DNA from 3 places in the Rhizobium sp. 10PS4 genome. Region 1 is predicted to be linked to each of the others. Evidence: predicted binding sites of a transcription regulator. Region 1 holds the regulator's gene; each other region holds the start of a gene.
The links. The regulator PhoB, encoded in region 1, activates phosphate uptake and scavenging genes when phosphate is short. The targets are predictions, from matches to a motif close to TGTCATNNANCTGTCAT.
Positions count from the first base shown of each region.

Region 2: phnF (phosphonate metabolism transcriptional regulator PhnF) is a predicted target of PhoB. The motif match lies at 2,221-2,237, and genes of this name have one in related genera.
Region 3: phnC (phosphonate ABC transporter ATP-binding protein) is a predicted target of PhoB. The motif match lies at 6,986-7,002, and genes of this name have one in related genera.

Region 1 covers NZ_JAWDIW010000007.1:237,961-247,689, reverse strand. Annotated here, with positions in the region: gene ppk2 (polyphosphate kinase 2) at 1-109, opposite strand, end outside; gene phoR (phosphate regulon sensor histidine kinase PhoR) at 351-1,574, shown strand; gene RWJ89_RS15730 (substrate-binding domain-containing protein) at 1,770-2,804, shown strand; gene pstC (phosphate ABC transporter permease subunit PstC) at 2,968-4,449, shown strand; gene pstA (phosphate ABC transporter permease PstA) at 4,446-5,768, shown strand; gene pstB (phosphate ABC transporter ATP-binding protein PstB) at 5,784-6,599, shown strand; gene phoU (phosphate signaling complex protein PhoU) at 6,644-7,357, shown strand; gene phoB (phosphate regulon transcriptional regulator PhoB) at 7,506-8,189, shown strand; gene RWJ89_RS15700 (GcrA family cell cycle regulator) at 8,511-9,044, opposite strand; gene RWJ89_RS15695 (aspartate aminotransferase family protein) at 9,465-9,729, shown strand, end outside.
Region 2 covers NZ_JAWDIW010000006.1:173,907-183,635, forward strand. Annotated here, with positions in the region: gene RWJ89_RS13355 (carbon-phosphorus lyase complex subunit PhnI) at 1-1,061, opposite strand, end outside; gene phnH (phosphonate C-P lyase system protein PhnH) at 1,066-1,674, opposite strand; gene phnG (phosphonate C-P lyase system protein PhnG) at 1,674-2,150, opposite strand; gene phnF (phosphonate metabolism transcriptional regulator PhnF) at 2,268-3,005, shown strand; gene RWJ89_RS13375 (2,3-bisphosphoglycerate-dependent phosphoglycerate mutase) at 3,045-3,680, opposite strand; gene dapB (4-hydroxy-tetrahydrodipicolinate reductase) at 3,702-4,526, opposite strand; gene RWJ89_RS13385 (ABC transporter ATP-binding protein) at 4,542-6,329, opposite strand; gene RWJ89_RS13390 (glucokinase) at 6,477-7,502, opposite strand; gene RWJ89_RS13395 (methylglyoxal synthase) at 7,520-7,900, opposite strand; gene mepA (penicillin-insensitive murein endopeptidase) at 7,987-9,063, opposite strand; gene RWJ89_RS13405 (extracellular solute-binding protein) at 9,311-9,729, shown strand, end outside.
Region 3 covers NZ_JAWDIW010000006.1:163,832-173,560, forward strand. Annotated here, with positions in the region: partial or broken gene RWJ89_RS13295 (GrpB family protein) at 1-109, opposite strand, end outside; gene phnN (phosphonate metabolism protein/1,5-bisphosphokinase (PRPP-forming) PhnN) at 129-725, opposite strand; gene RWJ89_RS13305 (alpha-D-ribose 1-methylphosphonate 5-triphosphate diphosphatase) at 722-1,861, opposite strand; gene RWJ89_RS13310 (DUF1045 domain-containing protein) at 1,875-2,570, opposite strand; gene phnE (phosphonate ABC transporter, permease protein PhnE) at 2,691-4,043, opposite strand; gene phnE (phosphonate ABC transporter, permease protein PhnE) at 4,043-5,023, opposite strand; gene phnD (phosphonate ABC transporter substrate-binding protein) at 5,093-6,004, opposite strand; gene phnC (phosphonate ABC transporter ATP-binding protein) at 6,077-6,919, opposite strand; gene RWJ89_RS13335 (DapH/DapD/GlmU-related protein) at 7,039-7,656, opposite strand; gene phnL (phosphonate C-P lyase system protein PhnL) at 7,653-8,360, opposite strand; gene phnK (phosphonate C-P lyase system protein PhnK) at 8,385-9,161, opposite strand; gene RWJ89_RS13350 (alpha-D-ribose 1-methylphosphonate 5-phosphate C-P-lyase PhnJ) at 9,158-9,729, opposite strand, start outside.

The sequences.
Region 1 (9,729 bases):
GCGCGCGTTCGTCCACCCAGGCCGGCAGGGTGGGATCGTCGACATCGAAGATGCGCTTCTTGCCGCGGATCTCCAGCTCCACGGCCCTGTTTTCGACGTCCTCGTCCATATGATCCTCCTCAGCCTGATCGCTTTTCTCCCGCAGGCCAACATAGTTGCCGTTGAAAATCAAATCTTTCGCGACCCGCCGGCAATTATCCGCGGGTTTCGGCTGCGGTCTTTCGCATCTGAGCAGCAGCCCGAAAACTTCTGTCATGAATTGCCGCTATCAGGCAGAGTTCCAATATAAGAAAAACGAATCGACGCCGCGAGGGCACTTGCCAGACGAAACTCCATGGAGAAAAAGCCTGTTGGCGCGCATAAAGCGCGAACGGCCGGTGCTGCTTGCGGCAATCCTCAGCGCGCTCGCCGCGCTTGCCGCCGGCATGAACAAGTGGGTGGTGCTTGTCCTCCTGCTTGTGATGATCCTCACGGCGCTTTTCAACGAGGCGCCCACTATCGAGGCCGAGCCGGCACCGCCGGTGGAGATCGAGCCGGAAGCGCCACCAAGCCGGCTGCCTGAAGTTTCCGCCACGCTCTCCGGCCTCGATATCCCCGTCATGGTGCTGTCGGACGACGCCTCGGTGCTCTTCCAGAACCGCGCTGCCGAAAAGGCCTTCGGCGAGGTGGTGCTCGGCGCCCATATATCGGCCCGCATGCGCTCGCCCGGCGTGCTCGACATGGTGCGCGAAACCATCGCCACCAATGCGCCGAACCAGATAGAGCATGCCGAGCGGCTGCCCTCCGAGCGCGTCTATATCGTGCGCAGCGCGCCCATAGAATTCGCAGCCGAAGACGGGCCGCGTGAGCGCTATTTCATCCTGTCCTTCCGCGATATTTCGGAGGTCCGCCGCATCGACCGCATGCGGTCGGATTTCGTCGCCAATGCCAGCCACGAGCTGCGCACGCCGCTTGCCTCGCTGCGCGGCTTCATCGAGACCATCCAGGGGCCGGCGAAGAACGATCTGAAGGCGCAGGCGCGTTTCCTCAACATCATGCTCGACCAGACGACGCGCATGAGCCGGCTGGTCGACGATCTGCTGTCGCTCTCGCGCCTGGAGCTGAAATCGCATATCGCGCCGGATGAGAAGATCGATCTGGTGCCGCTGCTCGGCCATGTCAGAGATGCACTTGTACCGCTGGCAAGGGATGTCGGCGTCGACATCAATCTGCATCTGCCCGACGGCAAGGTCGAGGTGCTGGGCGACCGCGACGAACTCGTCCAGGTCTTTGAGAACCTGATGGAAAATGCCTGCAAATACGGCCAGGAGGGCAAGGTCGTCGATGTCTGGCTGAAGAACGGCACCGGCCAGCCGGTCGAGGTCAGCATCGTCGACAAGGGCCCGGGCATCCCGGCCGAGCATGTGCCGCGGCTGACCGAGCGCTTCTATCGCGTCAGCATCGAGGACAGCCGCTCAAAAAAGGGCACCGGCCTCGGCCTTGCGATCGTCAAACACATCCTCACCCGCCACCGGGCGCGGCTGATCGTCAAGTCGGAAGTCGGCAAGGGCACCGATTTTACCGTCCGTTTCTGACGATATGTCGCAACACTTTTACGTTGCATAATTTTATTGTTTTAAATCAATAACTTATATTGTCACAAATGTTTCATCGATTTGACATAAAAGGACGAGGCTTCAAGAGCTAAGAGAGTCCCGCCGATGAAAAAAGGCAATGCGAGGGCCTCTCTAAGGCCGCACTCACACAAGCCCAAATGCCGGGAGATTCAAATGAACACCTTCAAACTCACCGTTGCCGCGCTCGCTGCAACCGCTGCTTTCGCTGGCGCTGCCGTCGCCCGCGACCAGGTTCAGGTCGCTGGTTCGTCCACCGTCCTGCCTTACGCAAAGATCGTTGCCGAGTCCTTCGGCGAAACCTTCACCAACTTCAAGACGCCAATCATCGAATCTGGCGGCTCAAGCGCCGGCCTGAAGGAATTCTGCAAGGGCGTTGGCGAAAACACCATTGACATCGCGAACTCTTCCCGCGCTATCAAAAAAAGCGAGATCGACGCTTGCAAGGCTGCCGGCGTAACCGACATCCAGGAAGTCAAGATCGGCTACGACGGCATCGTCTTCGCAACCGACGCTTCCAACCCTGACGTCGCTTACGTTCCTGCTGACATCTACAAGGCCCTCGCAGCCCAGGTCGTCGTTGATGGCAAGCTCGTCGCCAACCCCTACAAGAAGTGGTCGGAAGTCAACCCGAAGCTTCCGGCTGTTGATATCGCTGCCTACATCCCGGGCGAAAAGCACGGCACCCGTGAAGTCTTCGAGGAAAAAGTCCTGGCAGCGGGCTGCGAAGCATCGGGCGCCGTAGAAGTCATCAAGGCCGCAGTGTCGGACAAGGCGGCTCAAGGCAGGACTTGCATCGCTGTTCGCAAAGACGGCGTTGCTGTTGATATCGACGGCGATTATACCGAAACGCTGTCTCGCATCGCCGCCAACAAGACCGGCGTCGGCGTATTCGGCCTTTCTTTCTATGAAAACAACGCCGACAAGCTCAAGGTTGCGACCATGAGCGGTATCGTTCCGTCCACCGAAACGATCGCCAACGGCACCTACCCGGTTTCCCGCCCGCTGTTCTTCTACGTCAAGAAGGCACATCTCGGCGCAGTTCCGGGCCTGAAGGAATACGTCAACTTCTTCGTGTCCGACCAGATGATCGGCCCTGACGGCCCGCTCGCCGAATACGGCCTCGTTGCCGCTCCGGATGCCGAGCGTGAAGCGATCCGCAAGGAAGTCGAAGCCGGTAAGGCTATGTAATGACTTTTGCCGGCGCGGTGCCTTTCATCCCGCGCCGGCATTGCTTATGTCCCTGCGCCGGCATGTCCGCTGCAGGGTTGAATTCCTTCTCCATGATTGGAAGCTGAAGGCAGCTGACGAAGCTGCCGGGCTTTTTGGGGCTATGGGCCTGGGGACGTAACGAATGAGCACATCCATCATACTTTTGTGCCTTGTGGTGATCGGAGTCGCCGCCTATCTGGTCGCGCGCAACCGTGCCACGGCGCTTGCCGGAGGCCGGTCTTCCGCATTGCATTCACGGCCGGCCTATTACGGCGCCTATGCGGCGATCTGGGCAGTTCTTCCCGCCCTCATCGTCCTTGGCCTCTGGCTCTCCATCAGCCCCGGCATCATCCAGTCTTCGGTTCGCAGCACTTTCCCTGACGACATCAAGGCTCAAGTCTCGGTCGAGCAGGATCTTGGCTATTCGACGGTGGCGACGGTCGCCCGCGGCCTGACGATGCTGACCTCGGATGAAACTGCGGCGGTCGGCAACGATCCGGCTGCGCTGCAGGCCAAGCTCCTCGAAAAGGGCGTGCCGCTCGCCGGCCAGCCGCTGCCTTACATGGTCGACGCCGCCAGGACGCTCAACGCCATGAGCATGACGAGCCGCATCGCCATGACGGCGGTCGTCTTCATCCTGGCCGTTGCCGGCGCCTTCTATGCGCTGCGCTCCATCGCTCCGCGCTTCCGCGCCCGCAACCGGGTCGAGCGCGTCATGCTCTGGGGCCTGCTGCTCGCCTCCTCGATCGCCATTCTGACGACGATCGGCATCGTGCTCTCCATGCTGTCGGAAGCCGCCCGCTTCTTTGCGGCCGTTCCCGCCATGGACTTCTTCTTCGGCACCGTCTGGGATCCGCGCTTTGCCGGCGCCGGCAGCTCGTCCTTCGGTCAGTTCGGCCTGATCCCGCTGCTGCTGGGCACGATGTATATCGGCCTGGTCGCCATGCTGGTCGCCGTGCCGGTCGGCCTGTTTGCCGCCATCTACATGGCCGAATACGCCTCGCCGAAGGTGCGCGGGGTCGCCAAGCCGCTCTTGGAAGTGCTCGCCGGCATTCCGACGATCGTCTACGGCTTCTTCGCGCTCGTCACCGTCGGTCCGTTCCTGCGCGACTTTTCCGCCCAGGTCAGCGGCCTTCTGTCCGGCAACTACAGCAATTTCATTCAGGCGCAGAGCGTTCTGACGGCCGGTATCGTCATGGGCATCATGCTGATCCCCTACGTGTCCTCGCTGTCGGACGATATCATCACCGCCGTGCCGCGGTCACTGCGTGACGGTTCGCTCGGTCTTGGTGCCACACGCTCCGAAACCATCAAGAAGGTGGTCTTGCCCGCAGCCCTTCCCGGCATCGTCGGCGCATTGCTGATGACTGCCTCGCGCGCCGTTGGCGAAACCATGATCGTCGTGCTGGCCGCCGGTGTGGCCGCCCGCATCCAGATCAATCCCTTCGAGCCGATGACGACGGTGACGGTCAAGATCGTCAATCAGCTGACTGGCGACCTAGAGTTCACCTCGCCGCAGACGCTGGTTGCCTTTGCCCTTGGCATCACCCTGTTCTGCATCACGCTTTGCCTCAATATCTATGCGCTCTACATCGTGCGCAAATACCGGGAGCAGTACGAATGACGGATATTGTTTCTCCCACATCAGGCGCCACCGTTTCCAAGGCGCCAGCGCGCCGCGATATCGGCATCAAGCGCCGCTATGCCGCCGAGCGCCGGTTCCAGGCCTATGGCATCGCCGCCATCACCTTCGGTCTCGTCTTCCTCTTCATCCTGCTGTGGACGGTGATCGGCAAAGGCTACACCGCCTTCCAGCAGACGGCGATCACCCTGCCGATCGAATTCGTCGAGAAGACGATCGACCCCGACAATAAGCGTGCGACCGATCCCTCGGCGCTGATCGCCGCCAACTATCCGGTTCTCCTGCGTGACGCGATCGTCAAGCAGCTGAACATCAATGCCTCGAGCCGTCCCGACGTGCGCGATGCATCCGCCATGCTGTCGAAGAGCGCGCCGATCCAGCTGCGCGATATGGTGATGGCCGATCCGTCGATCATCGGCAAGACGGTCAATGTCACGGTTCTCGCCGACGCCAATGTCGACAGCGCCAACAAGGGCCAGATCGACCTCTCGGTCGATGAGAAGAACCGCAAGGTCAACGACAAGCAGATCGGCTGGATAAACGAGCTGAAGGCGAGCGGCGCTCTCCACAAGCAGTTCAACACCGGCCTTTTCGTCAACGGCAATTCCAGCCGTCCGGAGGCCGCAGGCCTCGGCGTCGCCCTGATCGGCTCGCTCTACCTGATGCTGATTGTGCTCGTGCTCGCTCTGCCGATCGGCGTCGCCGCCTCGATCTATCTCGAGGAGTTCGCGCCGAAGAACAAGCTGACGGACCTGATCGAGGTCAATATCAACAACCTCGCCGCGGTCCCTTCGATCGTCTACGGTCTGCTCGGTCTTTCCGTCTTCATCAACTTCATCGGCCTGCCGCGCTCGGCCTCGCTGGTCGGCGGCCTGGTGCTGACGCTGATGACCCTGCCGACGATCATCATCGCGACGCGTGCGGCACTGCGCGCCGTGCCGCCGTCGATCCGCGCCGCAGCGCTCGGCCTTGGCGCTTCGAAGATGCAGATGGTGTTCCACCATGTGCTGCCGCTCGCCATGCCGGGCATCCTGACCGGCACGATCATCGGCCTGGCGCACGCGCTCGGCGAAACCGCGCCGCTGCTCCTGATCGGCATGGTCGCCTTCGTCGCCAACGCGCCGACGACACCGCTCGATCCCTCGACGGCTCTGCCCGTACAGGTCTATATGTGGGCCAACGAGGCAGAACGTGCCTTCGTTGAGCGTACTTCGGGTGCCATCATCGTCCTGCTCCTGTTCCTGATCGTCATGAACATGGGCGCCATCCTCTTGCGTCGTCGCTTCGAGCGCCGCTGGTAAACGGAGTTAAACATCATGAATATGCTGACGGAAGCTGCAGTTGAAAAGGCGCTGGATCAGAAGATGAGCAACGTCCCTTATAAGATGATCGGAAAGGATGTCTCGGTTTATTACGGCGAGAAGCGCGCGCTTTTCGATGTGAACCTGAACGTCCGCGAAAACACCGTAACCGCCCTGATCGGCCCGTCCGGCTGCGGCAAGTCGACCTTCCTGCGGTGCCTCAACCGCATGAACGACACGATCGACGGCTGCCGCGTCACCGGCAAGATCACGCTTGATACCGACGATGTCTATGATCCCGATATCGACGTCGTCGAACTTCGCGCCCGCGTCGGCATGGTCTTCCAGAAGCCGAACCCGTTCCCGAAGACGATCTATGAAAACGTCTCCTACGGCCCGCGCATCCATGGCCTTGCTAAGTCGAAGGCCGATCTCGACCAGATCGTCGAAACCAGCCTGCAGCGCGCCGGCCTCTGGAACGAGGTCAAGGACCGCGTGCATGAATCCGGCACCGGCCTGTCGGGCGGTCAGCAGCAGCGCCTCTGCATTGCGCGTGCCGTCGCCGTCAGCCCTGAAGTCATCCTGATGGACGAGCCCTGCTCGGCGCTCGACCCGATCGCCACCGCCAAGGTCGAGGAACTGATCCACGAGCTGCGCGAGAACTACACGATCGTCATCGTCACCCACTCCATGCAGCAGGCCGCGCGTGTCTCGCAGCGCACCGCCATGTTCCACCTCGGCAATCTCGTCGAGGAGAACGACACCGACAAGATGTTCACCAATCCCGACGATCCGCGCACCCAGGACTACATCATGGGTCGCTTCGGTTGATTTTGGCGACACCAAGCCTTCCCGTTATTCGAGGATAAAGCCCCATGGCATCGACACATATTTTTTCTGCCTACGATGATGATCTGAAGTTCCTGTCCAGGCGGATTTCCGAAATGGGCGGCCTGGCCGAGCAGATGGTCAGCGAAGCCGTCCGCGCCCTCGTCAACGGCGATACCGCGCTGGCGCAGAAGGTCATCTCGGACGATGTGATCCTCGATCACGCCGAACGCGAAATCGGCGACAAGGCGATCGTGACGATCGCCCGCCGTCAGCCGATGGCCTCGGATCTGCGTGAAATCATGGGTTCGATCCGCATCGCCGCCGATCTCGAACGCGTCGGCGACCTCGGCAAGAACACCGCCAAGCGCGTCATCGCCGTCCAAAGCACCGGCGTTCCCCGCAAGCTCGCCCGCGGCCTCGAGCATCTGTCCGAGTTGGCGCTCGTCCAGCTCAAGGAAGTGCTCGATGTCTACACCAATCGTTCAGCCGACAAGGCGAATGCGATCCGTGAACGCGACAACGAGATCGACGCGATGTACACCTCGCTGTTTCGCGAACTTCTGACCTATATGATGGAGGATCCGCGCAACATCACTAGCTGCACGCATCTTCTCTTCTGCGCCAAGAATATCGAGCGCATCGGCGACCATGCCACCAACATCGCCGAGACGATCTTTTACATGACGACCGGCGCACAGCCGGAAGGCGATCGTCCGAAGGACGACAGCGCCAACACCGTCGGCGCGGTGACGGAATAACCGCCCGGGCCAGTCGCCGGACCAGTCAATTGCGTGCGCGCCCGTCCGGGGCGCGCAAAGAGGTCGCAGCCAATTTCTGAATTTGCGCAGGATGAATTGCTTAAATCACCCCCTGATTTAAGGATGATGCGCGAGGAGACCGACACGCATGATCCCGAGAGTTGCAGTTGTTGAAGACGAGGAAGCCCTCAGCGTGCTTCTTCGCTACAACCTCGAAGCGGAAGGCTTCGAGGTCGATACCATCCTTCGTGGCGACGAAGCCGAAATGAGGCTTCAGGAGCGCACGCCCGATCTTCTCATCCTCGATTGGATGCTGCCGGGCGTCTCCGGCATCGAGCTCTGCCGGCGCCTGCGCATGCGGCCGGAAACCGAGCGCCTGCCGATCATCATGCTGACGGCGCGCGGCGAGGAGAGCGAGCGCGTCCGCGGATTGTCGACGGGTGCCGACGATTATGTCGTCAAGCCCTTCTCGACCCCCGAGCTCGTTGCCCGCGTCAAGGCGATGCTGCGCCGCGCCCGTCCCGAGGTGCTGTCGACCGTGCTGAAGTGCGGCGATATCGAGCTCGACCGCGAAACCCATCGCGTCCATCGCAAGAGCCGCGAAGTCCGCCTCGGCCCTACCGAATTCCGCCTGCTGGAATTCCTGATGTCGTCGCCGGGCCGGGTGTTCTCCCGCTCGCAGCTTCTCGATGGCGTCTGGGGCCACGATATCTATGTCGACGAGCGCACCGTCGACGTCCATGTCGGCCGTCTGCGCAAGGCGCTGAATTTCTCCAACATGCAAGACGTCATCCGCACCGTCCGCGGCGCCGGTTATTCGATGGAAGCCTGAGGGCTTCCATTCTGGTTACTGACAGAGTCGACCGACGACTTTTTCGTCGTGCTCGGGCTTGTCCCGCTGCTGTCCGGTTCGCGGCGATAGACCGCCCCTCATCCGGCTGCCGCCACCTTCTCCCGCTCGCGGGGCGAAGGGACCCGCTGCGACGTCTCCGTTCCCCGTCCTCCACCTCTCGTGTGGCAAGTCCCCTCGCCCCGTTTACGGGGAGAGAGTTAGGGTGAGGGGCAGCCATCTCGCAATAAGCGCTTCCATCCACTCGCATAAAAAAACGGGCCACTCGGCCCGCTTTCTGCATTCTAAACGATGTTCGCTCGTTCAGCTGGCCCGCGCCGCTGCCCGGCGGCGTTCATTCACCGGCTGGTAGGCGAGTTTCTGGTGATAGCCGCAATAAGGCGAATTGTCGGGGGATTCGCAGCCGCAGAAATGGAAGTCGTCCTTCAGCGGATCGCCGACTGGCCACTTGCAGGTGCGTTCGGTCAGTTCCGTCAGGCCGAGGCGGCGCGAAATCGGCACCACCACGTTGCCCCTCGGCACGTATTCCATTTCCTCGATCGTTTCGATCTCGATCTCTTCCTTCAGCATCGTCGCGCCCTGCTGGCGGGTGACGGTGCGGGTCGTGATCCGGGAGGCGTAGTTCGGTGCGCGCGGCGCCGATGTGTTGCGCTTCGGCGTTCGCGCCGCGGTGTTGGTGCCGCCGGCCTTGGCACGGCCGGGAAGGCACAGCCGGTGCACTTTGCCGATGACCGCGTTTCTGCTGACCCCGCCAAGCTGCGCAGCAATCTGGCTGGCGCTCAGTCCTTCGGCCCAAAGCTTCTTGAGTTTCTCGACCCGCTCGTCTGTCCAGTTCATGCCCTGTCTCCACCTTTTGCGTTGGTGATGGCAGAATCCCTCACCGTTGTCCCGGGAGCTCCGAAACAAGAAACGCTTGATCAATTTTGGTGACTAGTTCCGCCGCATGCAGTCTAGTAATTGATCTTTAACCTAGTGTGAGGCTGACTCCGTGACAAGAGTCGCATGAATCCGGATGAATCGAATTCGTAGTTTTCCCCAACTTGCTGCCCCTGCGTGTCATTTCTGCAATAATGCCTGTTGATGACTGAAAATGCCGCTGTACACCCTTGCTGCATACGCTAAGGGCGCCGTTTTGTTGACATTGCAGCGCGAAAAGGAAATAGTGCCACTCGCCGCCGCAAGGCGGCATTTTTGATTTTTCGGGCCTGGTTTCCTTAGCCGGAGTCATTGCCCGGCAACTTTGATGGAGATCGCGCCATGGCTGAAGCCGCGCTTTATGACACCTATTCTCGTGCCCCACTGCGGTTCGAGCGAGGCGAGGGCGTATGGCTGATCACCGAAAGTGGCGAGCGATATCTCGATTTCGGCGCCGGCGTCGCCGTCACCTCCGTCGGCCACAGCAATCCGCATGTGGTCGGCGCATTGAAGGAGCAGGCCGACAAGGTCTGGCACCTGTCGAACATCTATGAGATCCCCGGCCAGGAGCGTCTGGCAAAGCGCCTGACGGACGCCACCTTCGCCG
Region 2 (9,729 bases), on a different contig from region 1:
TCGAATTCGCGGCGCATGCGGCGGACGAGATCGAGTTCGGCCTGGAAGTCCACATAATGCGGAAGCTTCAGATGCTCGACGAAGCCCGTCGCCTGGACGTTGTCGGAGTGCGAGATGACGAATTCCTCGTCCTGGGCCGGCGCGGTGATGTCCTCGCCGAGCTCTTCGGCACGAAGCGCCCGGTCGACCAGCGACATCGCCATCGCCTTGCGCTCGCTCTGGCCGAAGACCAGGCCGTAGCCGCGGGTGAATTGCGGCGGTGCCTTGGCCGAACCCTTGAACTGGTTGACCATCTGGCATTCGGTGATCTGGATCGTGCCGAGCGAGACGGCGAAACCGAGTTCCGGCACGTCGAATTCCACCTCGACGTCGCCGATGCGGATTTCACCGGTGAAGGGGTGATTGCGGCCATAGCCGCGCTGGGTGGAGTAACCGAGCGCCAGCAGGAAGCCCTCGTCGCCGCGGGCAAGCGCCTGCAGGCGGAGATCCCGGGTCATCGGAAATTCCATCGGCTCGCGGGTCAGGTCGCCGATCTCGTGATCTTCCGGCATGTCGCCGTCAGCCTCGATCAGGCCTTCCTCGCCGAGGATCTCGGAGACGCGCATGACGCGGCCGGTCTCGGCGGGGCGCTGAGCGGGCGTTTCCACCGCCTCATCCGAAAGCAGCGAGGGATCGAGCAGGCGATGGGTATAGTCGAATGTGGGCCCAAGAAGCTGGCCGCCCGGCAAATCCTTGTAGGTCGCCGAGATGCGGCGTTCGATCGTCATATCAGCCGTGTCGAGCGGCTTCGAATAGCCGAAACGCGGTAGCGTCGTGCGGTAGGCGCGCAGCAGGAAGATCGCCTCGATCATGTCGCCCCGCGATTGGCGGATGGCGAGGGCTGCGAGCGTGCGGTCGAAAAGCGAAGCCTCAGCCATGACGCGGTCGACGGCGAGTGCCAGCTGCGCCACGATCTGGTCGATGCCGATCGCCGGCAGCGAACGATCGCCGCGGCGGCGGTCGGCGAGCAGGCGGTGGGCATTGGCAATGGCGGCCTCGCCACCCTTGACGGCAACATACATGAGCTCAGATCTCCGTTGCTGTGATCTTGGTGGTGCGCGGCAGGCAGAGGAAGCGTTTACCCGCCGTCAGCACGATGTCGACGCCGCGCGGAAAGAGCGCACGGTTCTCCGTCCAGAGCCGCAGGAAGGTCTCCGGCAGGCCGACCGGCGCCATCTCCGCTACACTCTGGATGCCGGGACCCATCAGCGTCAGCATGCGGCCGCCCTCGAGTTCGGCGAGTTCGATGACGAGGGTCGTCGAGCGGTCGGGATATTCCTGCGTACCTGATGCAAAGAGGCCGAAGGAGGAAAGTGCGGTGCCAGCCTCGGTGAAAGCAAAGCGCGCCTCGGCCTTTTCGGTCGTCAGCGGCGCGCCGGTATGGAAGCCGAGCCACTCCGGCACGGCGGATCTCGCCAGTCCCTGGGAAAGCCAGACGGGCGTGTCGTGGTCGCAAAGCGTCAGCGCGATCGTGCCAGCGGCGATGCCGAGCGGCGCCGGCGGAGCGACGTCGGGCTGAACCGTCTGGATCGTGCCGGGGCGGGCCATGCCGTCCATCAGCATCTTGAAGACGCTTTGGGCATGGAAGACCGGCTCGGCAAAGCCGCCGGTCAGAGCTTCTGTCTTCAGGCCCATCAGTTGTCTCCCCGCACCATGGTGAAGAAATCGACGCGGGTTGCCGCCGTCTCGTCCGCCTTGCGGCGTTCGGCATCGGCGATCCGCTCAGTGATCGGTAAAAGCAGTGCCTGTTCGACGAAATCCTTCGTCGCCTCCTCCTGCCAGAGCGCGTCGAAGATCGCCGCAAGCCGGGCCTTCTCGCGGTCGGTGCCGAGCGCCTGCGCATGACCGACCGCACCGGAGCCGAGCCGGACCGTCGCCCGCGTCACGGTCACTTCGCCGAGATTGAAGGGAGCGCCGCCGCCGCCGATGCGTCCACGCACCATCACCAGCCCGGTCTCCGGTCCGCGCACCGGATGGGCCACAGGCTTTTCCGGCAATGCATCGAAGACCGCCTGAAGTTCGCCCCGCTCCGCCCGCGCCAGCAGATCGGCGGCGCGTTTGCGCCCGGATGCCGTCTGTGACGCAGCGTCTGTCCTGTCCGCTGATATCATCGCCGCTTCCCTTAAAATGTCTATTGATATAGACAACTATACAAGATACACTTAGCTCTAAATCGATGTCGTGACAAGCGTGTGACATCGCGAGTTAAATGGGTGGGCAGGGGTGGAATGGCGGGATTGAAGCAGGTGCAAAGGCAAACCGGCGTGGCGCTCTGGCGCCAGATCGCCGATCGGATTCGCGAGGCGATCAGCACCGGAGCCTATGACGAAACGGGAATGGTACCGCCGGAAACCATGCTGGCGCTGCAATTCGGCGTCAACCGGCATACGGTGCGCAGCGCTTTGGCGGCATTGGCGCAGGAGGGGATCGTCCGTGCGGTACAAGGCCGCGGCACGCTGATCGAGCGCAAGGAGCGGCTGAATTTCCCGATCACCAGGCGCACGCGCTTCACCGCCGGCATCGGCGATCAGGCCCGTGAAATGCGAGGCCTTCTGCTCGATGAGGCGAAGGAGGAGGCGAGTGCCGAGATCGCCCGCTGGCTGGGCCTGAAGCAAGGAGATCAGGTGATCCGCCTGGAAACATTGCGCCAGGCAGATAAGCGGCCGGTTTCAAGGGCGACGAGCTGGTTTCCCGCCAAGCGCTTTGCCGGTATCGGTGAGGCTTACCGGACGGGGGAATCGATCACCAAGGCTTTCGCCGAACTCGGCCTGCCGGATTATGTGCGCGCCACGACCGAGGTGACGGCCGCCCATGCCAGTGCGGCCGATATGGCCGACTTAGAACTCACCCCCGGCGCGATCCTTCTGATCGCCAAGGCGATGAATACCGATCTTGAGGGTGTGCCGGTGCAATATTCGGTCAGCCGCTTCGCGGCCGACCGGGTACAGTTCACCATCGAGAATTAAGCGCCTTTCCCCGCCGAAGCGGGGAAAGATCAGCTGAGATCAATGTGCGCCCGACATATCGCCGAGCACTTCCTTGGAAGCGACGGTGGAATCCGCCTTCAGCGTGTAGACCATCGGCACGCCGGTCGCGAGATTGAGGGCAAGCACGCCTTCGCGGGTGAGCTTGTCGAGCACCATGACAAGCGAGCGCAGCGAATTGCCGTGCGCGGCAACCAGCACCTTCTCGCCCCTGAGCACGCGCGGCAGGATTTCTGTGAGGTAGTAGGGCCAGACGCGGGCGCCGGTGTCACGCAGGCTTTCACCGCCGGGAGGCGGCACGTCATAGGAGCGGCGCCAGATATGCACCTGTTCCTCGCCCCATTTGGCGCGTGCATCGTCCTTGTTGAGGCCCGAGAGGTCGCCGTAGTCGCGCTCGTTCAGCGCCTGGTCGCGGATCGTCGGGAGATCGGGCTGGCCGACCTTGTCGAGGATGAGCTTCAGCGTGTGCTGCGCACGCACCAGCACCGAGGTATAGGCGACGTCGAATTTGATTCCGTATTCGGCGAGCGCCGCACCGCCTGTATTGGCTTCCTGGATGCCGAGCTCGGTCAGATCGGGATCCTTCCAGCCGGTGAAGAGATTCTTCAGATTCCAGTCACTCTGGCCGTGGCGAACGAGGACGAGGGTACCGCTCATGAATATGCCTCCGTAGTATCGTTATGAGGAAGAAAGCCCGAGCACGTCGAGCATGGAATAGAGACCCGGCTTCTTGTCGCGCGCCCAAAGGGCGGCCTTGATGGCGCCGCGCGCAAAGATCGAGCGGTCGGCCGCACTGTGCGACAGGGTGACGATTTCACCTTCTCCGGCAAAAAGCACGGAATGTTCGCCGATGACGGAGCCGCCGCGCAGCGTCGCAAAGCCGATCGTGCCCGCCTCGCGGGCGCCGGTATGGCCGTCGCGCACCCGGACCGATTGCGAGGCAAGATCGATGCCGCGCCCCTTTGCCGCGGCCTCGCCGAGGAGAAGGGCGGTGCCGGACGGCGCATCCACCTTGTGCTTGTGGTGCATTTCCAGGATCTCGATATCCCAGTCATCAGGATCAAGCGCACGCGCTGCCTGCTCTGCGAGCACGCCGAGCAGATTGACCCCGAGGCTCATATTGCCCGACTTGACGATGCGGGCATGGCGCGCCGCCGCGGCGATCTTGGCATTGTCGTCGGGTAAACAGCCCGTCGTGCCGATGATATGGACGATGCGGGCCTGCGCGGCAAGGCCTGAAAATTCTACCGTTGCGGCAGGCGAGGTAAAGTCGAGCACGCCTTCGGCATCGAGAAAAGCGTTGAGCGGATCGTCGCCGATGGTGACACCGGTCGGGCCGAGACCGGCGATCTCGCCGGCATCCTTGCCGACGAAGGGCGAGCCGGCGCGCTCGACCGCGGCATGCAGCCTCACGCCCTCGATGGAATGGATGAGCCGGATCAGCGTCTGCCCCATGCGTCCTGCTGCGCCAACCACCACCAGTTTCATCGCAGCATCGCTCATGTCAGTCTCACCAGGTCAGTTTGAATCGGAGGCCGAAGGCCTCTGCAGGTTGTTGAGGCGAGCGTAAAGACCGTCGCTGACCTTCGCAAGCGTCTCGTGATTGCCTTCCTCGACGACGCGGCCCTGCTGCATGACGACGATCTTGTCGGCCCGCACCACGGTCGAAAGCCGATGGGCGATGACGACGACGGTGCGTCCGCTCATCGCTTCGTCGAGCGCTTTCTGCACGGCCGCCTCGGATTCGGTGTCGAGGGCCGAGGTCGCCTCGTCGAGAAGCAGGATCGGCGCATTGCGCACCAAAGCGCGCGCGATCGATAGCCGCTGGCGCTGGCCGCCCGAAAGCGTCACGCCGTTTTCGCCGACCGGTGTCTCGTAACCCTGCGGCTGTGCCGAGATGAAGTCATGCGCATAGGCAAGCCGGGCCGCCTCTTCCACCTCGGCATCGGTCGCTTCCGGCCGGCCATAGCGGATATTGTCGCGGATCGTGCCCTCGAACAGATAGGGCTGCTGCGAGACATAGGCGAGCTGCTGGCGCAGCGACTTCTTGGTGATGTGGGCGATGTCCTGTCCGTCGATCAGGATTTCGCCCTCGCGCGGATCGTAGAAGCGCGGAATGAGGCTGATGACGGTGGACTTGCCGGCGCCGGAGGGACCGACCAGCGCTGTGGTCGCGCCGCCCTCGGCGGTGAAACTGACGCCGCTGAGCACGCTCTCATTGCCGTAGGCGAAGGAAACATTGCGGAATTCGATCCTTGCCTGCGTCACCGTCAGCGGCCGGGCATCCGGCAGGTCCCGTTGGCGCGGTTCCATGTCGAGCAGTTCATAGATCATCCGCGCATTGACGACGGCACGCTCCATCTGAACCTGCAGGCGGGCAAGCCGGCGGGCCGGGTCATAGGCAAGCAGCAGCGCCGTGACGAAGGAGAAGAAGGCGCCCGGCGGCACATTGAAGTAGATCGAGCGGTAGGCGGCATAGGCAAGCACGCTGGCGACGGCAAAACCTGCGAAGCTTTCCGTCAGCGGAGAGGTGCGTTCGGAAAGCCGGGCAATCCGGTTCGCCCGGCTTTCGGCGCCCTTGATCAGTTTGTTGACCTTGCGTTCCAGTTCTTCTTCCATCGTGAAGGCTTTCACGATGGCGATGCCCTGGATCGTCTCCTGCATGGCGCCGAGAACATGGCTGTTCAGATGCACGGCCTCGCGGGTCGCCGAGCGCAGCCGCTTGGAAACATAACGCAGTGCATAGAGTAGCGGCGGCGCCATGATGAACACGGCAAGGCTGAGCAGCGGATCCTGGATGATCATCACGGCGAGCAGCGAAACGAAGGTCAGCAGGTCGCGCACCGTCGAGGTGATCGTCAGGTTGAGCACGTCGCGGATGCCGCTGACGTTCTGGCTCACCTGCGCGGCGATATGGGCCGAGCGCGCCTCGCTGAAGAAGCCGACCGAAAGCGTCATCAGATGCGCATAGAGCCGGCGCTGGTAACGGGCGACGATATCGTTGCCGACCCTGGAAAGCGCCACCGCCTGGCCATAGCTCGCAAAACCGCGCAGCACGAAGGCGATGAAGATCGAAAGACAGATGATCCAGACGACGTCGGCGCGCCGATTGGCGAAGGCCTCGTCGATGATTGCCCGCATGATCCAGGCGGTGAACGCCGTCGAAAGCGCCACCACGATGAGGCAGGCGATCGCAAAGACATAGCCCCACAGATGGTCGCGGCCGTTTTCAGCGATGATGCGCTTCAGGATGCCGGTTACGGTATCGCTGCTGACGCTCTGCGTTCTGCTTTCCGCCGCTTCCAAATAGGGTTTCCTGTCTCGGGCCAAGCGCCCCGCGAGGGCGACACGCACTTTTGCCGGGGTCTATAAAGAGTTGGGACCGGTTTGGCTAGAGCGCCGCGCGTCCGGATGGGACGCGCCAAGAACGCTCTATTGCCTTGCATGCCGGGGTTAGCGCCGCCAGCGGCGGCCTTCCGTCGAGACGCCGAAATTCGCCGGCATGCGCGCATAGGAGGAAAGCCCGGCAAGCGCCGCCAGCGGATGCGTCACCACATAGGTCGGGATAGTGCGAAGCAGCGTCGTATGCGGCGCCTTGTCCTCGAAGGCGATGCGGAATTCCGGCCTCTTCAGCGCCGGGATGATCTTCTGCGAAATCCCGCCTGAGAGATAGACGCCGCCGCGCGCCATGAACACCATCGCCATGTCGCCCGCCACGCGGCCGAGATAGGTGGCAAACAGCGAGACGGTCTCTATGGCTGCCTTGTCGCTGCCGGCAAGCGCGTGCGAGGTGATGTCGGCGGGATCCTTCATCGTCGGCTCGATGCCGTCGACCACGCAAATGGCATGGTAGAGGTTGACGAGGCCGCGCCCGCACAGGATCTGTTCGGCCGAAACGCGGCCTTCGATCGTCTCGATATGCGGGAAGATTTCATAATCGCGCTTGCTGCGCGGCCCGAGATCGACATGGCCGCCTTCGCCGGGAACCGGGATCCAGCTGTGCTGGGCATGCACGAGCCCGCCGACGCCGAGGCCGGTGCCCGGTCCGAGCACGACGCGGGAGGCGATCATGTCGCCGGTGGCGTCGCCGATGCGTTCGCGGTTTTCATCCGAAAGCGCGGCGATTGCCAGCGCCTGCGCCTCGAAATCGTTGACGACGAGCACATCCTCCATGCCGAGGCCCTCGATCATCGTCTTCGGCCGCACCACCCAGTCGCAATTGGTCAGCGGGATCTCGTCGTCGTTGATCGGGCCGGCGACGGCGAGGATCGCCGAGCGCGGCTGCACGACAGTCTTGTCGAGCACGCCTTGCTGGATCGCTTCATCTATCGTGGCGAAATCCGCCGTGCGCACGTTCGGAAACTGCTTCGGCTCGGCATAGGCATCGGCCAGGATGGAGAAGCGGGCATTCGTGCCGCCGATATCGCCGATCAGGATCGGGAAAGGCAGCGGAGCGGTGCTGTTGTTCGGTTTTGGCATGGCCGGTTCCGTGCTGATCAGGCTTCGAGTGTGGGAAGAAGTTTTGTAGCGGTCGCGTGGTTGAGCGCCATCGGAATATCATAGACGATCGCCAGCCGCATCAGCGCCTTCACGTCGACATCGTGCGGCATCGGCGTCAAAGGGTCGACGAAAAATATCAGGGCGTCGACCTCGCCGGTCGAAATCAGCGCGCCGATCTGCTGGTCGCCGCCGAGCGGTCCGCTTTTCAGCCTCGTAACGTTGAGGTCGGGAGCGGCGTCGAGCACCCGCCCGCCGGTCGTGCCCGTCGCGACGATCTTCCAGCGCGAGAGAATGTCGCGGTTGGCGCGGGCGAATGCCGCCATATCGTCCTTCTTCTGGTCATGCGCGATCAGCGCAAGGCATTTGCCGCCGGCCATGAAGTGAATCCCCGCCCCCACAGTTCAATCGATTTGACCGCTGTATACCAAGAGCCTGCGATTTGAAAGACAGCGCATCCACCCCTTCATTGGATCGCCGGCTTGTCGTTCGGAACCGGGCCGACATCCGGCAACGCGCCATCGGCGCCGTCAGCCGACGCGGCTGCCGGAGCGGCGGCGAGCGCGCTTGCGGCGGAGGGTCCGCCATAGGTGGCGGCCTGCATCGAAGCGACGGAAGCGGCGTTGAGCGCGGCGGCGCAAGCGTTGGGCAGATCGGTGACCATCATCTCACGCGGCGGCTTGGGCGGCTTGGCACCGGGCTTGGGCGGTTTCGGCGGCGCCCAAGGCGCCGGCGTGAACCAATAGGCGAGCGACTTGTCGCAGCCGTCGCCGGCGGGGACAGGAGCTTGCGGCGTGCATCCGGCAGCGCCCGGCGGGCATTTGATGCGGATGTGGAAATGCGAGTCATGACCGTATATCGGCCGGAGCTTACCAAGGTTGGTGCGGTCGCCGGCCCAGGTGTCGCACATCTTCTTCTTGATCGCCGGATTGACGAAGATGCGCTCCACTTCGGGATAGCTCGCCGCGAGCATCAGCAGCCGCGCGTGCGATTGAGTCCACACCTTGGGGTCGACGGTCAGGAACTTGCCCTTCTGCAGCATGGTGGTGAAGGGCAGATCCTGGCGCTCCTCGGCCGTCATGCGGCGCGCCGGCATCGGGCTAAACCAGATATCGGCATCGAGGCCAATCTGGTGCGAGGAATGGCCGTTGAGCATCGGCCCGCCGCGTGGTTGCGCGATATCGCCGACAAGGATGCCCGGCCAGCCGGCATATTTGACCGCATCCTGCGAAAACCGCTCCAAGAGCGCGATCATGGCCGGATTGCCCCAGCGACGGTTGCGCGAAAGCCGCATCGCCTGCCAGGTCGGCCCGTCGGTCGGCAGCGCCACCGCACCCGTCATGCAGCCCTTTGCGTAAAAGCCGATCGGCTGTGCCGGCCCCTGCGTCGGCAGGTCGACGGCGCCGAACTGCCCCTTGGCGCTGCCCGGGCTCGGTGTCTTCTGCTCAGCGCCGACGTCGCCAACGGCAAGGCCTGCGCCGATCGCGCCTGCAAGCGCCAGTGTGCCTAATGTCCTGAAAGCCTGGGCGAAGCCGAAAGCCATGCTGTTCCCTTAATTCGATGTCGAAGTGATTTGCACTCGAATCTATCCTGAAAAGCGATTTTGGTGAATCGATGTTTTGGCTGGACGGGCGCAGGAGGGGCCGGTGACGGAACGCCGCAGCGCCTCAGGCATTGAAAGGAGCTGGCGGCTCAAAATTTCGCGAGCCCGGCAAAAACCAGACTCTCTCCTGTTTTTCGCCCCTATTTCTCGTATTGTCGTATCCATCAATATTCAGGGGAAAATGGGAATGGCGGCTTTGTGGTCGAAAATCGGTCTGTTTCTGTCGCTTGCGGGTGCTCTGGCGCCGCGGACGGCATTGGCTGAAGGCCAGCCGTTTCAGATCGGAAGCTCGGTCATCAGCGAGATGAAGTACAAGCCGGGCTTTACTCATTTCGACTATGTGAACCCTAATGCCCCGAAGGGTGGAGACCTGCGCCTCTCCGCGAGCGGGGCCTTCGACACCTTCAACCCGGTACTTGCCAAAGGCCAGGTGGGAGTAGGCCTGACGCTCGTATACGACACCCTGATGAAGGCGGCAGATGACGAGCTGCTTGTCTCCTACGGCTTGCTCGCCGAAGGCCTGTCCTTCCCCACCGACGTCTCGAGCGCGACCTTCCGCCTGCGCAAGGAAGCGAAATGGGCGGATGGTCAGCCGGTAACGCCCGA
Region 3 (9,729 bases), on a different contig from region 1:
GATCGATGGAAAGCAGGCAGTCGCCGAGCAACGCGGAGACCTCGGTGCTGATCTCGGCAAACAGCCGCGGCCAGGAAGGATCGTAGTCGACCACCTTGATGACGCGCATGCCCTTCCTCTCGATCTGGTCAGGGCGCCTTGGTCAGCAATCCGTCGAGGATCTCGATCATCTTCTGCTCGGCCTCTTCGAGCGAGCCGCTATTGTCGAGCTCCACCACGTCATATTCGCCGCGCACCGTCAGTGGTCCGCGGGCAAGCCGGGCCATGATATCCTCATGCGTCTCGCGGCCGCGCGCCTCCAGCCGGCCGGCGAGCACCTCTGGACTGGCGGTAACGTTGATGACCTTCAGCCGCGGGAAGGCGGCCTGGAAGCGATGAAGCGCCGAGCGCGAGCCGTTGGCGACGACGACATGACCTCTCGACAGCGCCACCGAGACCTCGGCCGGGATACCGTATCTCAGGCCATGCGCTTCCCACCAGACGGCGAAGGAGCCTGACTGCTCCATGGAGGCAAAACCTTCGAGGGAGACGGAAAGATGGTCTTCGCCGCCGGCGTCACGGTGACGGGTGATGACGCGGCGGACGAAATGCACATCGTCGCGGCCCTTGAAACGCCGGGCCGCGAGGTTCATCAGCGTGTCCTTGCCAGCGCCGCTCGGTCCGACGACGACGACCATGATGCCGCGCTCGGCTCCGGCTCCGGGGTGGGGTTCGTGCGACATCATGCGACACGGTGTCCCTGGCGCCAGACCGAGCGTGTCACCGGCACGCCGTGCGAACGGTGGACGCGCACGAGATCGGCGCGCAGCCCCGCCGCGATCCGGCCGCGGTCATCGAGACTGACGGTGCGGGCGGGCGTCGACGTCACCATGGCGATCGCCTTCGGCAGGCTGATGCTCTCCACCTCGTCGGCGAGGATGAACGGCGCATGCAGCAGGCTGAGCGGTACGTAGTCGGAGGAAAGCACGTCGAGCACCCCCATTTCGGCAAGGTCGCGGGCGGCGATATTGCCGGAATGCGACTTACCGCGCACGATGTTCGGCGCCCCCATCAGTACGCTCATGCCGTGTCCGTGCGATGCCCGGGCGGCATCGAAGCTGGTCGGGAATTCGGCCAGGCGCACGCCGTTGTCGATCGCTTCGTCGACATGCGAGAGCGTCGCATCATCATGGCTTGCCACGGTGATGCCGCGCTCGGCGCAGACCTTGGCGATGGCGTTGCGGTGCGGCGTCGAATTGCGCGCCGATTCTGCCTGGCGCTTGGCGACGAAACGGGCGAAGGCCTCGTCGCTCAGCCCCCGCTTCTTCTGGTAGTAGAAAATATACTGATCCATCGTCTGGAACTGACGCTGGCCGGGTGCATGATCCATCAGCGAGACGAGCCGCACATGCCGGTCGTTTTCGAAATCGGCGAAATGTTCGAGCACATTGTCGGCCGAGACCTCGCAGCGCAGGTGGATGAGGTGCTCGGCGCGCAGCCTGCCTTCCGTCTCCGCCGACTGGATGGCATCGGCCATCTCGCGCATTTCGCCATGTTCGAAGCCGCCGTCCTCGTCCGCACCCATGCGCAGGCAGTCGAACACAGTGGTGATGCCTGATGTGACGATCTGGGCGTCATGCGCCTGGATGGCGGCGGTCTTGTTCCAGCGGATGCCGGGGCGCGGCTGATAATGCCCTTCGAGATGGTCGGTGTGCAGCTCGACAAGGCCGGGAATGATGTAGTCGCCTTCAAAATCTTCGCCGGCTACCGAGTTGCCCTCGGAGATATCGGCGATCTTCCCGTCGCGAATGAGGATCGAGCCCGAGAGGATGTCGTCCTCGAGAACGATGCGGGCGTTGGAAAACACGGTCTCTTTGCTCATGGCGTCAGGTCTTTCAGCTTTTGGCGCCGGCAAGCGGCAGCCAGGAATGAACTTTGAATGGGGCGCCGCGCGTCTCCTCGATGAAAACGGCAAGGCCGGAAATCGAAAGCGGCCGGCCGGTGAAATCGGCAAAGCGCTCGGTCAGGATCGCTTTCATCACCGCGGCGCGTGTCTCGGGCACCTGGCCGCTCAGTGTCATGTGAAAGCCGAAATCCTCCATGACGTAAGGATAACCCCAGCGTTGCAGATGGGCGCGCTGGCTGTCGCTGAGCTTCTCCGGGTTGCGCCGCGTCATATCGGCCTCGGAAAGTGCTGCGCGGAACGGCTCGAACGACCTTACCACCTTCGCGGCGAAATCCTGAAGCGGTTGATGAAGAGAACCGGGAACGAGGGCAAAAAAACGGCCGAGCTGGCCAAGCACGAGTTCAGGAATCTCGAAGGCTTGCGTGCGCCGGGCAAAATCCTCGGCAACGGCCATGAGATCCTTCTCGGTGACGGAGGAGGCGAGCGAAAACGGCGCCTTGATCGTGGCGTGAAAGCCGTAGCGGCGGGGGTCGGCGGTCAGCTCGAACTGTTCTGCAGCACCCAGCTGCTCATGTTCCGGTGCAGGATAGGTCTCGCCGGTGAAGGCATTGCGGCCGAGCCAGAGCGAGGCCGCGCCGGTCAGGGGATCATCCTTCGGCGGCGAGAAATAGAGAGCGTAGCGCAAGGCTTTTATCCTGGAGATCGTCCAAACGGGGGAGTGCACTGTGCAGTGATTTGGCGGCGAACCGCAAGCTGGCTCCCGGCTAAAAGATTTCCGTGACAGAATGATGATGGCGTCAGTTCGTCAGTGGCCCTTTTTTCCCATCACGCGCGAACGCAGCGCATTCGAGAGGTTGTCGAAGGCGAAGATCACGAGGAGGATCAGCAGGACCATATAGGCGACTTTGTCCCAGTCCGAATTGGTCTTCATGGATTCGAGCAGCTTGAGGCCAATGCCGCCCGCACCGACGGCACCGATGACGGTCGCCGAGCGGGTATTCGATTCCCAGAAATAGAGCGATTGCGAGATGAACACCGGCAGGACCTGGGGGATGACGCCGTAGCGTTGGACGGCCACCGGTGCCGCACCGACCGATCTCACGCCCTCACGTTGCTTGTCGTCAATGTTCTCAAGCGCTTCGGCATAGACCTTGCCGAGCGCGCCCGTATCGGTGAAGAAGATCGCCGCGATGCCCGGAAGCGGCCCTGGGCCGAAGGCACGGGTGAAGAACAACGCCCAGATCAGCATGTCGATCGAGCGCAGGAAGTCGAAGAGCCGCTTCGTGGCCCAGTTCGCAGCGCGGCTTCGCGTTATGTTGCGCGCGGCGATGAAGGCGAGCGGAAAAGCGACCAGCGTGCCGAAGAGCGTACCGACAAAGGCCATGACCAGCGTCTGCATCAACTTCGACAGGATGTCGCGATGCTGCCAGCTTGCGTTATTCAGGAAGTTGTCGAACGCCAGCGAGGCATTCGACTGGTTGGGATCGAGCCGTTCGCCGGAGAACATCAGGCCGACCACCTCAGGCAGGTTCCGGCCCCAGAAGGGCGACTGCGTATCGAAGAAGAAGTTCGCCCAGCCGAGAAAGCGGCGCTGGACATAGACCTGGCTGGTACGGATTTCCGCCTGTCCCGCGAAGCCGTAATAGACGATCACCTTGTTGTCGTCCTGCTCCATCTGGGCAGGCGCATCGGCCGGCAGGGAGGCGCGATCGCGGGTGACGGTCACGGGATAGAGCTTGCCGCCGATATAGACGTCGACGCGGCTCGGCGTCACTTCCATGCGGTCCTCGTCGCCACCGAAGATGACGGTGTATCGGCTGCTGTCGGCATTGGGCTTCAGCCAGTTGATATCGGCGCCCTCGGGATACTGGCGGCGGCTCGTCCATTGGGGGACGACCTGATCGTTCTGGAAACGCAGGCGCGGCTGGGCGCGCCAGGAATACCAGTCCTGGACATAGATCGCAGCACGGTCCCAGTTGCCGTTCACAAAGGTGGGGATGACGTTGAAGAAGGCGAAGCAGAAGGCAAGATAAATGAAAACCGCAGCTGAAATGAGGAGCAGACCCCAGCGTTGCATGAAGCTGCGATGGAAGACGTCCGGATAGGCGGAAAGCAGTCGTTCGCGCTCGGCGGCGTTGATGGTCGGAACCGAGGACATCAGGCTGCTCCCTGTCCGAATTCGAAGGACTGCTTGCCGATCAGCCGGCGGCGCAGCCAGGCGGAGAATTGGTCGACGCAAATGACGGTGATCAGCAGCAGGATGATGATCGCATAGGTCTTGGCAGCATGGTCGCGTCCGATCGACAGACTGAAGACCTCACCTATGCCACCGCCGCCGACGGCGCCGATTATAGTCGAGGCGCGCACGTTGATCTCAGTCCGCAGCAGCGTGTAGGAGACGAAGTTCGGCAACACCTGCGGCAGGATCGCGAAGCGCACACGCTCCAGCCAGCTGGCGCCGGCGGCGCGCAGCCCTTCATCCGGCTTCATGTCGGCATTCTCGACGACTTCGAAGAACAGCTTCCCAAGCGCGCCGACGGTATGGACCCATACCGCGATGATCGCTGAAATCGGTCCGATCGACAGGATCGCGGCGAGAAGACCGGCGACGACGATTTCCGGGAAGGCGCGCATGATTTCCATGATGCGCCGCACGACCCAGCGCGTCACGCCTGCACCGACCAGATTGGTGGAAGCGAAAAAGCAGAGCAAGAACGCGCCGCTCGCACCGAGAATGGTGGAGACGATGGCGATGTTGAGCGTGATCGCGAGCTGGTAGAAGAAATTCGGGATGTAGAAACTATCGGTGATCCAGACGCGGTCGCTTGTATAGTCGTATTTGATCGAACCGTCAGAGAAGGGCGACGGTAGGTCGAACATGGCGCGGAAGATCTCCAGCGGACTGTCCGGCACGAAGCTCTTCATGAAGTCGAAGAAATAGGGAAGTCGCTCGAAGAACTTACCCGAATTGGCGCCGTTGGCGAAGTCGAGCGAGGCGCCGAGGATGATCAGGAAGACCACGATTGAAACGACGGTATAGATCCGCCGCGTCCGAACCTGGCTCTGATAATGATCGAGGATGGTGCGTGAGCCCTCCTGCAATCCGCTCAGAGAGTCCGCGCCGGCCGAGTGCGCCATATGTGGCTTCCTTCTTGGAAAACGGCGGCATCATCATGATGCCGCCGCAAGACTGTTCAGACTTGATGATCAGCCGCCGATAACGGCCTTACGGGCATCGATGATCGTCTGGTAGAAGCTCTGGTCGACCGGCGCCCAGTCAACGTAGCCGCCGCCCGTGAACGATTCGAAGCAGCTCTTGTCTGTCTTCGGCAGTTCGGCGAAATAGGCGGTAACCTTCTTCTGGAGGTCGGCCGGCAGCTTCTGGGAAACCATCAGCGGGCCGTTCGGGATGAGCGGCGACTTCCAGACTTCGACGATATCGTCCATGTCGAGCAAGCCCTTGGTGACCATCTGGTGCAGGTTGCCGGACGTGTAGCCCTGCGCCCAGTCGCCCTGACCGGAACCGAAGGTGGTACCGACATCGAACTTTTTGTCGAGAACGCCGAGAACGAGATTCTCGTGGCCGCCGCCGAAGCCGGTTTCAGCGAAGTACTGCTTGACTGGTGCGCCGGTGGCCTTCGGAAGGGCAACGTTAGGAACAAGGTAGCCGGAGGTAGAGTCCGGATCGGCGAAGCCGAGCTTCTTGCCCTTGGCGTCGGCAAGCGTCTTGATGCCGGAGTCCTTGCGGGCAACCATGATCGAGTAGTAGCCGGTCGAACCGTCTGCCTGCTTGGTAGTCAGAACCGGGGTGACGGCGTTCGGATCCTTGATATAGACCGCGGCGTAAGAGGCGGCGCCCATGACGGCGAGGTCAATCGTGCCGCCAAGGAGACCCTGGATGACGCCGTTGTAGTTCGGCGACGGGAAGAGCTGAACTTCAGAAACGCCAGTGGCAGCGATCAGGCCGGGCTTGACGCATTCGGTGCGGCGAACCTGGTCGGCTTCGTTTTCACCGCCATCGAGACCGATGCGGAGGACCTTGACGTCCTGGGCAGCGGCATTGCCGGCGAGGGCGGCGACGGCGATGGTTGCCATCATGATCTTGCGGAATGCAGACATGGAAGTCTCCTTTTGTGACATGGTTTGTTTGTCAGTTATTTTTCCGACCGTTGTCCCGTCGGCCGGAAACGGTCAGTGCACGGCAGCGGCTTTGGCCATCCTGCCGGATGAGAGATCCGCGGCGCGCCGCTTGGATTCGAGGCTGGTCGAGGTCAGCGTTTCGTCGATGCCGGCGCCATCCTTGTCGGTCCCGTAGATTTCCTTCACCGCTTCGGCGGTCAGCTCCGAGGGCTGGCCGTCGAAGACGACGCGGCCGCCGGCCATGCCGACGATGCGCTCACAATAGTTGCGGGCGGTATCGAGCGTGTGAAGGTTGGTGATGACGGTGATGCCCTCGCGCTCGTTGATATCGCGTAGCGCATCCATGACGATCTTGGCATTCAGCGGATCGAGCGAGGCGATCGGCTCGTCGGCGAGAACCATTTTCGGGTTCTGCATCAGCGCGCGGGCGATTGCCACGCGCTGCTGCTGGCCACCGGAAAGCGTGCCGGCTGCCTGCAGCGCCGTCTGCTCGATGCCGAGGCGTTCGAGTGCCGCGATGGCATGCACGCGTTCCTCGCGGGTGAAGATGTTGAGCAGGCTCAGAAGCGTCGAGCGGTGGTTGAGGCGGCCGAGCATAACATTGGTGAGAACGTCGAGGCGCGGCACCAGGTTGAACTGCTGGAAGATCATCGCGCAGTCGCGCTGCCAGTTGCGCAACGCCTGGCCGCGAAGCCCGGAGACCTCGACGCCGGCGAAATGAACGGAGCCGGAGCTCGGCTCCTGAAGGCGGTTGATCATGCGCAGCAGCGTCGACTTGCCGGCGCCGGAGCGGCCGATGATGCCGACCATCTGGCCTTGGGGAATGGCGAGCGTGACGGAATCGACAGCGAGCTTTTTTCCGAAACGACGTGTGACATTCTTCAGCTCGAACATCATGCTCTTCCCTTGCAATCCATGCCTTGATCAGCATCGCATTAGTCCCGCTTGATGAACCTCGCATGTCATATTTGTGTAAGTCCTGTCACAATTCTTCGCCCCCTATATCGGGGGTTTTAACCGCCGTAGCGGGATAGGAAATCTTCCGCGTTCAGGTTGCGAAAATCCTCGAGCGCCTGGTGCAGTCGGGCATGCTCCCAATCCCACCAGGAAAGCCTGTCCATCCGTTCGCCGACCTCTCTTGGAAAGCGCTCTCGGATGAGCTTTGCCGGCACGCCGCCGACGATCGTATAGGGCGCGACGTCCTTCGAGACGACGGCGCCGGCTCCGATCACCGCGCCATTGCCGATGTTGACGCCCGGCAGAATGGTCGCCCCGTGGCCGATCCAGACATCGTTGCCGATCGTCACGCGGTTTGCGCGACGCCAGGCGAAGAAGTCCGTCTCTATGTCGCCGTCCGGCCAATAGTCGGCGGCGCGATAGGTGAAATGATGAAGTGTCGCGCGCCAGGTCGGATGGTTGGTGGCGTTGATGCGCACGGCGGCGGCGATATTGACGAACTTGCCGATCGTCGCACACCAGACCGAGCCATCCTGCATGATGTAGGAATAGTCGCCGAACGTGGCCTCGCTGATGCGGCAGCGTTCAGAGACCTCCGTATAGCGCCCGAAAGTGGAATCGCTGACGGATGCCGTTTCATGAAAGTAGGGCTCAATGCCCAGCTTGCGGCTCATGCAGCGATCTTCCGGGGTGAGAATTGCTGGACGTCGAGGATGCGGTCGGCGACGGCTTCGCGCACCTCTTCGTCGTGGAAGATGCCGAGAAGGGCCACACCCGCCTTCTTCTTTTCCGCGATCATGCCGACGACGACGGCACGGTTCCTGGCATCGAGCGAGGCCGTGGGCTCGTCGAGAAGCAGGATCGTGTGCTCGGTGATGAAGCCGCGCGCGATGTTGACGCGTTGCTGCTCACCGCCGGAGAAGGTGGCGGGCGGAAGCTGCCAGAGCGTTTCCGGCAGATTGAGCCTGGCAAGCAGGGCGCCCGCCTTTTGCCGTGCTGTGACGGCGTCCTCGCCGCGTGCCACCAGCGGCTCGGCAACCACGTCGATCGCCGCGACGCGCGGCACGGTGCGCAGGAACTGGCTGACATAACCGAGCGTATTGCGGCGGACGTTGAGCACGGTGCGCGGATCGGTGGAGGCGAGATCGACGATGCGTCCGTCGTGGCGAATGAGGATCTGGCCGGTGTCGACGGCGTAATTGCCGTAGATCATCTTAAGCAGCGAGCTCTTTCCGATGCCCGATGGCCCGCCGAGCACGACGCATTCGCCCGATGCGACGGAGAAGGCGACATCGGAGACGACGGGTAGCTTGATGCCGTCGCGCAGATGCATGGTGAAGCTCTTCGAGACTTCGGAAACGACGAGGGGCGTTGCCATATTCTTCTTCCTTGGTTTCGGGCCTCAGACCTGCAGGATCGAGGAGACGAGCAGCTGCGTATAGGGTTCGCGCGGGTCGTCGAGCACGCGGTCGGTGAGCCCGTGTTCGATAACGTAGCCGTCCTTCATCACCATCATCCGGTGCGAGAGCAGGCGGGCGACGGCGAGATCGTGGGTGACGATGATGGCCGAGAGACCGAGATCGTTGACGAGGCCGCGCACGAGATCGAGCAGGCGCGCCTGCACCGAGACGTCGAGGCCGCCGGTCGGCTCGTCCATGAAGACGAGGCGCGGGCCGGTGACGAGGTTGCGGGCGATCTGCAATCGCTGGCGCATGCCGCCCGAAAAGGCGCGCGGCTGGTCGTCGATGCGGTCGGCGTCGATCTCGACGCGTTCGAGCCAGTCGATCGCCGAAGCGCGGATCTTGCCGTAGTGCCGGTCGCCGATCGCCATCAGCCGTTCGCCGACATTAGCGCCGGCAGAAACGGTCATGCGCAGGCCGTCGGCCGGGTTCTGATGCACGAAGCCCCAATCGGTGCGCATCAGGAAACGTCGCTCGGCCTCGTTCATGCGATAGAGATCGCGGTAGCTTCCGTCGCGCATGTGATATTCCACGCTGCCGGTGCTCGGCAGCAGCCGGGTGGAGAGGCAGTTGAGCAGCGTCGTCTTGCCGGAGCCGGATTCACCGACGATGGCGAGCACTTCGCCGGGCCAGAGTTCGAAGGAGACGTCGCGGCAGCCGATGCGGTTGCCGTAGAATTTCGAAACGTCGTGGACTTTGAGAAGCGGGGTGTCGCTCATTCTGCAGCCTCCCGGGCCAGCATCTCGCCGACATGGCCGTGCTCGCGGCGGTCTTCGCAATGATCGGTATCGGAGCAGACAAACATCCGCCCGCCCTTATCGTCGAGAACCACTTCGTCGAGATAGACGTCCTCGGCGCCGCAAAGGGCGCAGGGTTTGTCGAAGCGCTGGATATCGAAGGGATAATCCTCGAAATCCAGGCTGACGACGTCGGTATAGGGCGGAACCGCATAAATGCGCTTCTCGCGTCCGGCGCCGAAGAGCTGCAGCGCCTCCGACATGTGCATCTTCGGATTGTCGAATTTCGGCGTCGGCGACGGGTCCATGACATAGCGGCCATGGACCTTCACCGGGTAGGCGTAGGTCCGCGAAATGCGGCCGTTATGGGCGATGTCCTCGTAGAGCTTCACATGCATGAGGCCGTATTCTTCGAGCGCATGCATCTTGCGGGTCTCGGTCTCGCGCGGCTCGAGGAAACGTAGCGGCTCGGGGATCGGCACCTGGTAAACGAGCACCTGCCCGAGCCTAAGCTTTTCCTCGGGAATGCGGTGGCGCGTCTGGATGATCG